One region of the Rouxiella chamberiensis genome, then DNA from elsewhere that is predicted to be linked to it. Evidence: predicted binding sites of a transcription regulator. Region 1 holds the regulator's gene; the other holds the start of a gene.
The links. The regulator PurR, encoded in region 1, represses purine synthesis genes. The targets are predictions, from matches to a motif close to CANGCAAACGTTTGCNTG.

Region 1 (7,387 bases):
CCAGGTGCTTATAGACTGCGCAGTCGGGCGTGCTGTTACAGACAAAGCAGCCTCATTGCGCTAGTCTAGTATTAATAGAATTAAACTGGAATCAGAGGAAATTATGCGTTTACTTCATACCATGATCCGCGTTGGCGACATGCAGCGTGCCGTCAAATTTTACACCGAAGTGCTGGGCATGCGTGTACTTCGCACCAGCCAGAACAAAGAATACAAATATGATCTGACCTTCGTGGGTTACGAAGACGAGAGCAAAGGTGCAGTTATCGAGCTGACTTACAACTACGGCGTTGACAGCTATGACCACGGCACCGCGTTTGGTCACCTGGCGCTGGGCGTGGATGACGTCGCGCAAACCTGCGAAGACATTCGCAAGGCAGGCGGCAGCGTCGTACGTGAAGCGGGTCCGGTAAAAGGTGGTTCAACCATTATCGCTTTCGTCGAAGATCCGGATGGCTACAAAATCGAACTGATTCAGTCCGAACACGTCGGTCACGGTCTGGGCAACTAAGCGCCTGACCGCATGACTTAAGGGCGCATATCCTGCGCCCTTTCTTCATTTTGCACTCCTTCCTGCATCTGGCCTGAAATTTTGCCATAATGCGCGCTGAATTCGTTTAATGAAAAGATACCAATGGCTGACAAAAGTGACGTTAACGCCCTGAAAGGTCGTTTCCGCGGGTTTTATCCTGTGGTAATAGATGTAGAAACCGCCGGGTTTAATGCCCAGACTGATGCCCTGCTCGAGATAGCCGCCGTCACGTTGAAAATGGACGAAGATGGCTGGCTGCAAAACGATGAAACGCTGCATTTCCACGTCGAGCCGTTCGAAGGGTCGATACTGCATCCTGAAGCGCTGGCCTTCAATGGCATCGATCCGACCAATCCGCTGCGCGGTGCCGTGAGCGAATACGATGCGCTGCATGCGATTTTCAAGGCCATTCGCAAGGGCATGAAGGAGCAGGACTGCAACCGCGCGATTATCGTGGCGCACAATGCCAACTTCGACCACAGCTTCCTGATGGCCGCTGCCGAACGCGCGGGCCTCAAGCGCAACCCTTTCCATCCGTTTGCAACCTTTGACACCGCCGCGTTGAGTGGCCTGGTGCTGGGGCAGACCGTGCTGGCAAAAGCCTGCATAGCGGCGGGTATGACATTTGACAGTTCACAGGCACACTCGGCGCTGTATGACACCGAGCAGACGGCGCACCTGTTCTGCGAGCTGGTCAACCGCTGGAAACGTCTGGGCGGCTGGCCATTGCCTCTTCCCGTGGAAGAGCGCGAAGACGCCGACAACCTGCACGAAAAGTAACGCTTTTCGCGAAATCGAGACATAAAAAAAGAGCGGCTTTCAAGGGCCGCTCTTTTTTATGGAAGAAAACCGCTTATTCCGGCTGTTCTTCCTGAGATTTATGCTTCTCTGCCGTTTCTTTGATCAACTGCTGCAGTTCGCCGCGCTGATACATTTCAATGACGATGTCACAGCCGCCGACCAGTTCGCCGTCAACCCACAGCTGCGGGAAGGTTGGCCAGTTGGCGAATTTAGGCATTTCTGCGCGGATATCCGGGTTTTGCAGGATATCGACGTAGGCGAAACGCTCACCGCAGGCCGACAGCGCCTGAACGGCCTGAGCAGAGAAACCGCAGCTTGGCAGTTTCGGAGAGCCTTTCATGTAGAGCAGGATCGGGTTCTCGGAAATCTGCTGTTGAATTTTTTCAATGGTAGTGGTCATTTTCTTGCTTCCTCAAGCCATTATTTGGCTGTCACGGTCATTACTCAATTCAGGGAAAAACCAGATCAACTGTCTGCCATTGTAACGATGGCAGGCCACGGATAAAAACGCCATTTTTTGTAGGGTCTTTAGCGCGTAAGTTAATGCATCACGGTAATGTCGGTGATAGTATCCCTGATTGCCAAAACAGTGCAAAAATAAAGATTCATATAGAATAACATTTTTATTCTGTGACTTTAACCCAAAGGATCCAGAGGGGATCTTTTAGGGAATGTCGATTTAACCCTCTGAATCTCGGTTATTTTTGCAGCATCATAGTTCATATTTTGCCCTAAAAAAAGTTGTTAACTTTTTCTCACAATATGAATTAGAATCGAAGCAATTCGTGCTGTTTTGTCACCCGCTTTTGGGGAATACTGGGACATCTTTTGATGTTTAACTTCGGCCTAATATTGGTAGCGACGCCATGCGTTTAATGTTTACGCTTTTTGTGCTGCTGTTTACCCAGCTTTTTTGAATTTGGCGCATGCTTCGCCAAGCAGTCGCGTTTCCGTGCAGCAGGCGGAAAAACATATTAATCAGGCAAAACCTGATGAACGACGAAAGCGAAAGGTCGTCGCCAAAAGCAGTAAAAAGTCCAAGATTGTTCCGGTAAAGGAGCAGACAAAAGCAAAAGAGCATGGCAAAAGCAAAACCCGGGTGCAGGCGAAAAGCAAAATCATTCGTAAACATCCTGCCAGCACCAAGCTTGTCAGAACCAAAGCCGAAAAGCCGAAGAAAGAGATTACCTCGATTACCCGTTCTGTTGCCTCGACCACCAATGTGCTCTGCGCGACAGACGTGAAAAAGCTTACGGCCGCCACCGAAAGCACAAGGCAAAAGCCGATACCTGCGCCCCACTAACATTGAGTGCCGCACACAAGAAAAAGTATCTGCATGCCAAAGAGACCGCGATGAACAAGTTGATGCACCAGGTTGGCAAACCTTATCGCTGGGGCGGCACCTCGCCCAATACCGGTTTCGATTGCAGTGGTCTGGTGTATTACGCGTATAAAGATTTAATGCGTATTCGCATGCCGCGTACCGCCAACGAGATGTATCACCTGCGCGATGCCGCGCCAATTGCTCGCGGTGAACTCGAGTCGGGCGATCTGGTGTTCTTCCGCATCTCCAATCGCGGCGCGGCAGACCATGTTGGCGTCTACGTAGGTAACGGCAAGTTCATTCAGTCACCGCGTACCGGCGAAGACATAAAAATCAGTTATCTGGGCGACAACTACTGGCAAAACCACTATGTAGGCGCGCGCCGGGTCATGACCCCCAAAACGATTCGTTAAATAATGATTTCTCGCTTGAAACCTGTGAATAGCATTTAACGAATGGTTTAACCTTAGCGTGCCGGGCACGTAGGGTAAAATAGTAGAGGGCGATTTCTTTAATAGGAAATCGCCCTTTTTATTGCCTTTTTTGACCCTGCCAAGGCGTTTCACACTCACCAAGAGCGCGAAAACGCAAATTTGGCTTTCCCTTTATTAAGATATAAGAGAAAATTAGCGGTTACCACGCTGTGTGCCCGGTCTTTGCTGTCCGACGCTTCTTTCAGGCCATCCTGAAACCCCCAACGATTTGACTGCCTAAAATGATTTAAGCAGTTGAATGCACGCAGGCAAACGATTAACAAAAAACTAACGTGCTGAAAAGGGTTAGTTCAGGAGTGATTTTTACATGGCCACGATCAAAGATGTCGCCAAGCGCGCTGGTGTTTCGACTACAACCGTGTCGCACGTCATCAATAAAACCCGTTTCGTCGCCGAAGAAACCAAAGCCGCCGTGCGTGCCGCCATCAAAGAGCTGCACTATTCGCCGAGCGCCGTGGCGCGTAGCCTCAAGGTCAACAACACCAAGACTATCGGACTGCTTGCCACCTCCAGCGAAGCGCCCTACTTTGCCGAAGTGATCGAAGCCGTTGAAAACAGCTGCTTCGCCAAAGGCTATACGCTCATTCTCTGCAACTCGCATAATGATTTCGAAAAGCAGAAAGCCTATCTGGCGATGCTGGCGCAAAAGCGCGTCGACGGTCTGCTGGTCATGTGCGCCGAATATCCTGCCGAATTGCTGGCGATGCTGGAAGAGTACCGTTCCATCCCTATGGTCGTGATGGACTGGGGCGAAGCGCAGAATGATTTTACCGACTCCATCATCGATAACGCCTTTGAAGGCGGATATCTGGCGGGACGTTACCTGATCGAGCGCGGGCATCGCGACATCGGCGCCATTCCGGGTCAGTTAAACCGCAACACCGGCGGCGGCCGTTATCGCGGCTTCTTGAAAGCCATGAACGAAGCCAATATCGCCGTGCGCGACGAATGGGTGGTTCAGGGCGATTTCGAGCCGGAGTCGGGTTATCAGGCGATGCAGAAAATCCTCAACCAGAAACAACGACCTACGGCGATTTTCTGTGGTGGCGATGTCATGGCGATGGGCGCGATTTGCGCCGCCGACGAAATGGGTCTGCGCGTCCCGCAGGACATCTCGGTAATTGGCTATGACAACGTGCGCAACGCCCGCTACTTCTCGCCTGCGCTGACTACCGTGCATCAGCCGAAAGAGCGGTTGGGTGAAATGGCATTCACCATGCTGCTTGACCGCATCATCAGCAAGCGCGAGATTCAGCAGACGATTGAAGTGAAACCGAAACTGGTCGAACGTCGTTCTGTCGCCGACGGTCCGTTCATCGACTATCGTCGTTAACCGCAAGCTTTTCATCTTGCTCTTTCAAGCGCCTGCTTTTGCAGGCGTTTTTATTGATGCTCCGCCCTAACGCAGCCATTCTCTGTTCAACGTTTCGCTATCGCCCAGATAATCCAGCAGCCAGTCCAGCGCCGGGGAGTGATTGCGCTGATCCCAGGTCAGGCAGCACGGGCTTTGCGGAAAACGGGTGGCTAAATCCAGCACGCAGAGCTTGTGTTGCGCAATCCAGCTTTCCACCATGTGCACCGGCAGCATACCCACGCACAGCCCTTCGCAGAGACAATCCAGCGCGCAGGTCCAGTCCGGCACCACCAGGCGTCGCTGGTTGTCGAGTGTCCAGGTATCGCGTTTCGGCAGATTTCTTGACGTGTCTTCGATACACAATGCGGGAAACGGACGAAGCGCGTCATCGTTGAGCGGACCTTGATGTTGCGCCAGCGGATGCGAGACGCTCACCACGCAGTGCCAGGGCAAGGTGCCCATATCGCGAAAGCTGAAGCGGCCGCCAACCGGCACGGCACTGGTCGCGCCAATCGCCACGTCGGCACGACCGTCTGCCAGCGCGTCCCAGACGCCGTTGAACACCTCGCCCTGAATGAGCAACTCGGTATCGGGAAAGGCGCGATAGAAATCCACCACCAGCTGGCGCACGCGCGCAGGTTTGACGATGCGGTCGATGGCAACCCGCAGCTGTCCGCTCCAGCCGTTTGCTACCTGCTGACAATGGCGGCGCGTTGATATCATTTTTTTGATAAGCACCCGCGCTTCATCGACAAATAATCGGCCTGCGGGGGTTAATTCCACATCGCGATGCCGCCTTTCAAACAGCGGCACGGCCAGCCACTCTTCAAGCTGGCGCACCTGATAACTGATGGCCGAAGGAACGCGATTCAGCTCCTGAGCCGCAGCCGTAAAGCTGCCGTTGCGCGCCACCGCATCAACGACTTCGAGTGAATATTCCGACCACATTCCTCTCTCCTCACCACCGCAGACGCCGCTGCGCTCTGCTTTCAAAATATTTGAATCAATGGTGCAAATATTAGCGTTTCACAAGCCTTGCCCCAAGCGGATAAACTGCGCCACTGCTTTCCTCTACCAAAACATGCCCCTACAACAGCTTCGGCTATGTTTTAGCAATATAAGAGAACATCATGAAACCTACGTTTGGCTTTTTACTTTATTTAGCCGGTCTGAGTATGCTCGGATTCCTGGCGACCGACATGTACCTGCCCGCTTTCGGCGCGATGCAAGAAAGTCTCGAGGCCTCGGCCGGTGCCATCAGCTCAAGTCTGAGCGTCTTCCTTGCCGGCTTCGCGGCGGCGCAGCTGATTTGGGGTCCGCTCTCCGACCGTTTTGGCCGCAAACCTATCCTGCTCGCCGGACTCGGCCTGTTCACGGCAGGCTGCCTTGGCATGATCTGGGTACAAAGTACGGCGTTACTGCTGGCGCTGCGCTTCGTGCAGGCGGTCGGCGTCTGTGCGGCGGCGGTAAGCTGGCAGGCGCTGGTAGTCGATCGCTATAGCGCGACCGTCGCCAGACGCACCTTTGCCAGCATCATGCCGTTGGTGGCGCTTTCACCGGCTCTCGCACCGCTGGTTGGCGCGTGGGTGCTGAATCACTTTAACTGGCGGGTTATCTTTGCGTTGCTGCTGATTCTGGGCGCCCTGCTGCTGTTCTTTACCCTGACCCTCAAGGAAAAGGTAAAAAGCGCCGCGCAGTCCAGCTCTCCTCAAAACGGCATTGGCAGTATGCTGGCTTCACCCGTCTATAGCGGCAACGTACTGATTTATGCCGCCAGTTCGGCCGGATTCTTTGCATGGCTGACCGGATCGCCATTTATTTTAGGCGAGATGGGTTATGGGCCTTCTGCCATTGGTCTGAGTTATGTCCCTCAAACTATTGCATTTTTACTGGGTGGATATGGTTGCAGAATGCTTATCGGCAAAATTGACGGCACCCGCCTGCTCCCGTGGCTATTATTGGGCTATGCTTTTAGCGTTATTTCGCTGTTCCTGGTCGCCACGCTGACTTCAGCGCCATTAACAGGATTGCTTACCCCATTCTGTTTCATGGCTTTTGTGAATGGTGCCTGTTATCCGATTGTGGTGGCGAATGCGCTGATGCCTTTCCCGGCAAATACCGGCAAGGCGGCAGCATTACAAAATACCTTGCAGCTTGGGCTCTGTTTTATTGCCAGTATGCTGGTGTCGACGTTTATTGCCCGGCCGCTGTTGGCGACGGTCACGGTAATGTTAACGACGGTAGGATTAACAGTAGTGGGATATTTCATGACGCGGAAAGTGGTTAAACAGAAGTCCAGACATCCAGAAGCAAAGCATGCTAACTGATCGCGGTAATTGCTATATCAAACAGTAACTTGAACAATAGGTGCGCCTGCAAACATTTATTATTGAGAATGCGCGCAGGCGAGCTTATACTCAATTCAACATAATAAAATAACACTTTTACAAAACTTTTAGCACAAGTTACTTTTGGGCGCGGGAAACGCGTCACATTATTAGTACAAGGATGTTTCACCGCGGCGCTACAACGTCAGGTGTCCTTCGTATTTTCCTCTGTTCATAGTCGTATATCAGACAAGAAGATTATTTCGTCTGTTCTCATAAGACCTGCCGATAGCCCATGCTTTTTAAGCAGGTTAATAAGTCAGAAGAGAAAAGTGATGGAGAAGCTATGAGTACATCGTGTGTAGAAGACTTAAGTATTCAAGACAATCAGTGGTACCGAATCGCGAACGAAATGTTATCGATGGCAGGTATTGAAGTTAATGGATCCCGCCCTTTTGACATTACCGTAAAAAATCCCGATTTTTTTAAACGCGTCCTGCAGGAAGGCTCACTGGGTCTGGGTGAAAGTTACATGGACGGCTGGTGGGAATGTGA
Region 2 (7,387 bases), 860 kb from region 1:
AGCAGCTTCATGGTTTTGCCTTCTGCCTGCGTAGCCGCCGCGAGCTGTTTTTCCAGCTCGGGGATTTTGCCGTATTGCAGTTCGGACATGCGGCCGAGATCCCCAACGCGACGCGCCTGCTCAAGGGTAATCTTCGCCTGCTCCAGTTCTGCCTTGATATTCTGAGTGCCGCTCAGAGAGGCTTTCTCTGCTTTCCACTCTTCATCAAGCCCGGAATATTCACGCTCTTTCTGATCGAGTTCGGTATTGAGCATTTCAAGACGCTTGATGCTGGCGTCATCCGACTCTTTCTTCAAAGCCTGCTGTTCGAGCTTCAGCTGAATGATACGACGATCGAGGCGGTCCAGCGATTCCGGCTTGGAGTCCATCTGCATACGAATGCTGGAAGCCGCTTCATCGATAAGGTCGATAGCCTTGTCGGGCAGCTGGCGATCGGAAATATAGCGATGAGACAAGGTTGCCGCGGCAACGATGGCCGGATCGGTTATCTGCACATGGTGGTGCAGCTCATAGCGCTCTTTCAGACCACGCAAAATGGCGATGGTGTCTTCAACGGACGGTTCCGCCACAAACACTTTCTGGAAACGACGTTCCAGCGCGGCATCTTTCTCGATGAACTGGCGGTATTCGTTTAATGTTGTTGCACCCACGCAGTGAAGTTCGCCGCGAGCCAGGGCCGGTTTGAGCATATTGCCCGCATCCATCGCGCCATCGGCTTTACCGGCGCCAACCATGGTGTGCAGTTCATCTATAAAGAGGATAACGCTGCCTTCCTGCTTGGCCAGGTCGTTAAGCACACCTTTCAGGCGCTCTTCAAACTCGCCGCGGTATTTGGCACCCGCCACCAGCGCACCCATGTCCAGAGACAGCACACGCTTGTTCTTTAATCCTTCGGGGACTTCGCCATTGATGATGCGCTGGGCAAGGCCTTCGGCAATCGCCGTTTTACCCACGCCCGGTTCACCGATTAATACCGGATTGTTTTTGGTACGGCGTTGCAGAACCTGAATGGTGCGGCGGATCTCTTCGTCACGGCCAATCACCGGGTCCAGCTTGCCTTGGTTCGGCGCGCTCAGTCAGATCAATGGTGTATTTCTTTAAAGCCTGACGTGAGTCTTCGGCTCCCTGATCATCCACTTTGTCACCACCTCGCATTTGATCGATAGCTACACTGATTTTTTCAACGGTCGCACCACTGGCCTTCAGGAGGTCAGTCAATGCGCCGCGGTCTTTCAAGGCCGCCAGAATGAAAAGTTCCGACGAGATAAACTTGTCGGCGCGCTGTTGCGCCAACTTGTCACAGAGATTCAGGACACGAACCAGTTCGCTGGATGGTTGAACATCCCCACCGGTTCCTTCAACTTGCGGTAAACGACCCAATGCCTGATCGACGTCCGTGCGGACCCGCTGGGCATCGACGCCCGCAGAGGTTAATAAAGGACGCACGGTTCCGCCTTCCTGGGTGAGCAAGGCGCTCATCAGATGGACGGGTTCGATAAACTGGTTGTCGCGGCCAAGTGCGAGTGACTGGGCATCGGCGAGGGCAAGCTGGAATTTGCTGGTAAGACGATCCAGACGCATAACACCTCCAATACTGAACAAAATTGCTACTGGAGATTAAATGAGGCCAAGCCCCACGATTTCAAGGTTATTTCGTCAGTATATTATGAGTACAACGTGATGCGTATCTGGATCGTCTTGATTTGATAGGTTATATCAGCCAGATCAAAGTTGCCAGCCGTCCGGTGATTCCGTCGCGGCGATAGGAGAAGAAATGAGCCGGAGAGCTGACTGTGCAGCGATCACCGCCATAGAACTGGCTGACGCCGGCGGCCTGCAAGCGCAGACGGGCAAGCTTGTAGATATCGGCAAGGTATTTTCCCTGCCCGACGGGGGCAAAGGCATCGACGGTCTGCGGGTCATGCTGCATGAACGCGGCACGCACTTCGGCGCCCACTTCAAACTGCTCAGGACCAATCGCCGGGCCAAACCACACCATGACATCCTGCGGTTTTGCGCGAAATGCCGACAGCGTATTTTCGAGTACGCCCGCGTGCAGCCCGCGCCATCCGGCATGCGCCGCCGCGACTTCATCCCCTGCCCTGCTGCAAAACAGCACCGGCAGGCAGTCGGCGCTCATCGCCGCACAGACGACCCCCGGCTCGCTGGTGTAAGCCGCATCGGCGCGAATCGTAGAATGAGGCGTTGTTTGCGTCAGACGCGCTACGTCAATGCCGTGAACCTGTTCCAGCCAATGCGGTGCAGCCGGAAGCTGGGCGAGCTGAACCAGACGCTGCCGATTGGTGGCGACGTGTTCGGGTGTATCGGAAACGTGGGAGCCAAGATTGAGCGAATCGTAGGGCGGCAGACTGACGCCGCCCAGACGGGTAGTAGAACAGGACCGCACCGATTCAGGCTGCGGCCAGTGTGGCAGGATTAATGCAGGCATTACCAATGCATCTGATCCTTGAACTCTTCGGTATCGGCTTTCATGGCGTCTATCAAGTCGACCATGTCCTGAGGCAGCGGCGCGTGCCACTCCATCTGGATACCGGTTACCGGATGGAACAGACGCAACATGGTGGCGTGCAGTGCCTGACGGTCAAAGGTACGCAGCTGATTGATGAAGCCTTCCGATGCACCTTTTGGCGGACGTGGACGACCACCATACAGTTGATCGCCAACCAGCGGATGGTTGATGTGCGCCATGTGAACACGAATCTGGTGTGTACGACCGGTTTCCAGACGCAGACGCAGACGCGTATGGGCACGGAAGTGCTCCATGATGCGATAGTGCGTGGTTGCCGGTTTACCCATCGGGTGAACGGCCATATGGGTGCGCTTGGTGCTGTGACGTGAAATAGGTTCGTTGACCGTGCCACCCGCCGTCATGTTGCCGATAGCAACGGCTTCGTATTCACGGGTAATTTCACGGCGCTGCAACGCATCAACCAGATGTGTCTGGGCAGGCACGGTTTTGGCAACCACCATCAAACCGGTGGTATCCTTGTCGAGACGGTGAACGATGCCGCAACGCGGAACATCGATAATCTCGGGATAATGATGCAGCAGGGCATTCAGTACAGTGCCATCGGGATTGCCGGCGCCCGGGTGAACCACCAAATCGCGCGGTTTGTTGATGACCAGAATGTCGTCATCTTCGTAAACGATGTTCAATGCGATGTCCTGAGGCAGCCAGCGAGCTTCCTCTTCGATCTGCGCATCGATGGTAATTGCTTCGCCACCCAGCACTTTTTCTTTAGGTTTGGTGGTTTTTTTACCGTTTACTGTCACCCTTTCATCAAGAATCCAATCTTTTATGCGAGATCTTGAATAATCAGGGAACAATTCGGCCAAAGCCTGATCTAACCGTTGACCGAGTTGTGTTTCGGCAACCGTCGCCGTGAGTTGTACTTGTTGTGCCATATGCTGCTCTTGGGTAACCTTGGGTTTTCACGGCGATGCCGTTTAAAATAATGTGCTATTGTAGCTGGTCTTTGTCGGGAGCTTAACGGACAGTCTCCCAGAATAACACCTGAGGATAATCAAAACGTCATGACGCGTGTGAAATATCTGGTGGCAGCAGCCACGTTGAGTCTGGCGCTGGTAGGTTGCTCCAGTTCCAAAGAAGCGGTCCCCGATAACCCGCCAAACGTCCTTTACGCGACTGCCCAGCAAAAGCTGCAGGACGGTAACTTTAAAGGCGCGATTGCGCAACTGGAAGCGTTGGATAACCGCTATCCGTTTGGGCCGTACTCACAGCAAGTGCAGTTGGATCTGATTTATGCCTATTACAAGTCGGCTGATTTGCCACTTGCCCAGGCATCTATCGATCGCTTCATGCGTTTGAATCCAACTCATCCAAACATCGACTACGTCATGTATATGCGTGGCCTGACCGATATGGCGTTGGATGACAGTGCTCTGCAAGGATTCTTTGGTGTCGATCGTTCAGACCGTGATCCACAGCATGCACGCGCTGCGTTTCGCGATTTCAGCCAGCTGCTTCATTCTTATCCAAACAGTCAGTATGCGACCGATGCCAACAAGCGTCTGGTCTTCCTGAAAGACCGTTTGTCTAAATTTGAGCTGTCAGTGGTGCAATACTACACTAAACGCGGGGCTTACGTCGCCGTTGTTAATCGTGTTGAGCAAATGATGAAGGATTATCCGGATACCAAAGCAACGCGCGATGCGTTGCCTCTGATGGAAAATGCTTACAGAGAACTGCAATTAACTAACGAAGCAGACAAGGTCGCCAAAGTTATCGCGCAGAACCCTGCCTGATTGCTTTTACAGCCTGTGTGTTTAAAACGGTGGCTCAGGCCGCCGTTTTTTTGTCCTAAACGTCTGAAAACCTCCTGTATTTTCCCTATTATCTTATTGATTAATTAGCATTGTTGAACGTATCCCGCAGACTTTTGTTCACTTAATCGGCATTCATCACAAATAACGGCCTGTTGGACGAGAGGCTCAAAAAAGTGTGATCCAGATCACATAAATTGTGGCGCAGGACGGTATGCTGGACCTACCTAGACGGAAAGACAGAGAGGTAAGTTAATATGATCGTAAACATTACCAGCAAGCAAATGGACATCACGACCGCGATTCGGGAACACGTCGAAGACCGTCTAAAAAAACTGGAAAAGTGGCAGACTCAGTTAATTACTCCACACATCGTTCTTTCCAAACAACCCGAGGGTTTTGTGGCCGATGCGACGATTGGTACCGCCAATGGCCCACTGGTTGCCAGCGCAACTAACCATGATATGTATATCGCCGTTAACGAGATGGTTTCCAAGCTGGAACGTCAGCTGAATAAAGTTCAGCACAAGGGTGAAGCACGCAGGGCCGAGAGCTGTGTCAAAGACATTAATCTTCAACCTATCGAAGAAGAATAGTTCTCTCCCCTATTGGTCAGAATTGAGCACAAGGCTTGAATTCGCTATATGACCCAGACAAATGCGCTCATACGGGCGCATTTGTCTTTTCAGTAGCCCTCGAAATGGCAAATCTTATTGACAGAAAGAAAAGCCAGGGGTTACTTTAATGCCTGACTTCTTATGAGCACAAAACAAGACATGATCCGCAAACCGTTTTTCTTCGCCTTCTTTTTTACCTTCCCCTGATTGGGAGGCGTTTCGTCGTATAAGAAAGAATGCGAAGACGAACAGAAAGCCTCCTCACCAGGAGGCTTTTTTTACCTGATAAAATCCGCCGTACTTGAAGCTGCAATTTTGATTACAGGATTATGCGTAAAAGCTAACACGAAGCGCCCTGGGCCTTCGTCACAAACAATTAAAAAAGGCAAAACCGATGAGTGATAACCCGTTACTGGACCTGCGTGAGCGTATCAGCGCCCTTGATGTAAAACTGCTGGCCCTGCTGGCCGAGCGACGCGGAATGGCTATTGAAGTCGCGCAAACCAAAATGCACAGTCATCGTCCCATTCGTGACATCGAACGCGAGCGCGAATTGCTTAATCGGTTGATTATCGAAGGTAAAAAGCACAATCTCGATGGCCATTACATCACCCGTGTCTACCAGTTGATCATTGAAGATTCGGTGCTGACTCAGCAGGCGCTGCTGCAACAGCATCTTAATCAAACTGCCTCCGGCTCTGCGCGTATCGCGTTTCTGGGTCCAAAAGGGTCCTACTCTCATCTCGCAGCACGCCAATATGCCGCTCGCCATTTCGACCAGTTTATTGAATCCGGCTGCCTGAAGTTTCAGGATATCTTCACCCAGGTTGAAACGGGTCAGGCGGATTACGCGGTATTGCCTATCGAAAATACCAGTTCCGGCTCTATCAACGATGTTTATGATTTACTGCAACACACCAGCCTCTCTATCGTTGGCGAGCTGACCAATGTTATCAACCACTGTGTGCTGGTTGCCGCCGATACGGACCTGTCTAAAATCGAGACCGTTTATAGCCATCCGCAACCGTTCCAGCAGTGCAGCCAGTTCATTAACCGCTTCCCGCAGTGGAAAATCGAATATTGTGAAAGCACTGCGGCCGCAATGGAAAAAGTGGCGGCGTCCAAATCTCCGAATGTCGCTGCATTGGGTAGCGAAGCGGGCGGCGCGCTTTATGGTTTGCAGGTGCTGGAACATAATCTGGCCAACCAGAAACAGAACATTACTCGCTTCATTGTGCTGGCGCGCAAGGCTATCGACGTCACCGAGCAGGTTCCGGCAAAAACGACTTTGATCATGGCGACGGGCCAGCAGGCCGGTGCGCTGGTTGATGCCCTGATGGTGTTCCGCGAGCAGGGCGTGATTATGACCAAGCTGGAGTCGCGTCCGATCAATGGCAACCCGTGGGAAGAGATGTTCTACATTGACGTGCAGGCCAACCTGCGTTCGGAAGCCATGCAGAATGCGCTACGCAATCTCAGCCCGATCACCCGTTCGCTGAAAGTACTCGGATGTTACCCAAGTGAAAACGTGGTTGCGGTAAATCCGGAATAAAGCTCGCAAAAACAGCTATAAAAAAGGCCAGAACGTTTTTACGTCTGGCCTTTTTGCTGTCTTGCGATAAAGTCTTTCGGGTCGATAACGCTTATTTGCGACTATCGTTTGCCTGGCGGAGCAGTGAGCCGCTCTCTTTCAGGAAACGAGGCGCATAATCGCCAAACCAGTCTTCAACTTGACGGAATTTGCCGATAAACGCCTGCTTGTCGCCGGTTTCAAGCAGCGCCAGTGCATCGCCAAAACGCTGGTAGTAACGTTTGATGAGCGAAATATTGTTCTCTGACGACATAATAATGTCGGCATAAAGCTGAGGATCCTGCGCAAACAGTCGCCCAACCATCGCCAGCTCAAGACGATAGATGGGTGAAGAGAGCGCCAGCAGCTGTTCGATATCCACGTTCTCTTCCGAGAGGTGCATGCCGTAGGCAAAGGTCGCGAAGTGACGCAGCGCCTGAACAAACGCCATATTCTGATCGTGCTCGACGGCGCTTATCTTGTGCAGTCGCGCGCCCCATACCTGTAACTGCTCGAGCAGCCACTGGTAGGACTCAGGCTCGCGGCCATCACAGTAGACCACCACCTGTTTGGCGAGACTGCCCACATCGGGGCCGAACATCGGGTGCAGGCCCAATACCGGACCGTCGTGCGCGGCCAGCATTGCATGCAACGGCTTGTTCTTGATGGAAGCCAGGTCGACCAGAATGCAGTCCTGCGGCAGCTTCGGCAGGCGAGCAATCACGTCTTCGGTCAAGTGAATAGGCACGCTGACGATAACCATTCCGGCATCGGCGAGCAGGGTCTCGGCCTGCGGCCAGTCCTCCTGCTCCAAAGATTTTACCTGATAACCCGAAAGCTCAAGCATGCGGGTAAACAGACGCCCCATCTGCCCTTTGCCACCGACAATCACCAC

Region 2: a site for PurR is predicted at 4,323-4,340, ahead of raiA (ribosome-associated translation inhibitor RaiA). Genes of this name have one in related genera too.

The regions. Positions count from the first base shown of each region.
Region 1 covers NZ_CP114058.1:2,094,240-2,101,626, forward strand. The annotation lists gene gloA (lactoylglutathione lyase) at 104-511, shown strand; gene rnt (ribonuclease T) at 635-1,312, shown strand; gene O1V66_RS09640 (Grx4 family monothiol glutaredoxin) at 1,386-1,733, opposite strand; partial or broken gene O1V66_RS21765 (C40 family peptidase) at 2,200-3,070, shown strand; gene purR (HTH-type transcriptional repressor PurR) at 3,459-4,484, shown strand; gene punR (DNA-binding transcriptional activator PunR) at 4,551-5,453, opposite strand; gene punC (purine nucleoside transporter PunC) at 5,636-6,832, shown strand; gene cfa (cyclopropane fatty acyl phospholipid synthase) at 7,179-7,387, shown strand, end outside.
Region 2 covers NZ_CP114058.1:2,954,388-2,961,774, forward strand. The annotation lists partial or broken gene clpB (ATP-dependent chaperone ClpB) at 1-1,581, opposite strand, end outside; gene yfiH (purine nucleoside phosphorylase YfiH) at 1,712-2,449, opposite strand; gene rluD (23S rRNA pseudouridine(1911/1915/1917) synthase RluD) at 2,449-3,426, opposite strand; gene bamD (outer membrane protein assembly factor BamD) at 3,556-4,287, shown strand; gene raiA (ribosome-associated translation inhibitor RaiA) at 4,563-4,901, shown strand; Phe leader region at 5,081-5,204, shown strand; gene pheL (pheA operon leader peptide PheL) at 5,082-5,129, shown strand; gene pheA (bifunctional chorismate mutase/prephenate dehydratase) at 5,317-6,474, shown strand; gene tyrA (bifunctional chorismate mutase/prephenate dehydrogenase) at 6,566-7,387, opposite strand, start outside.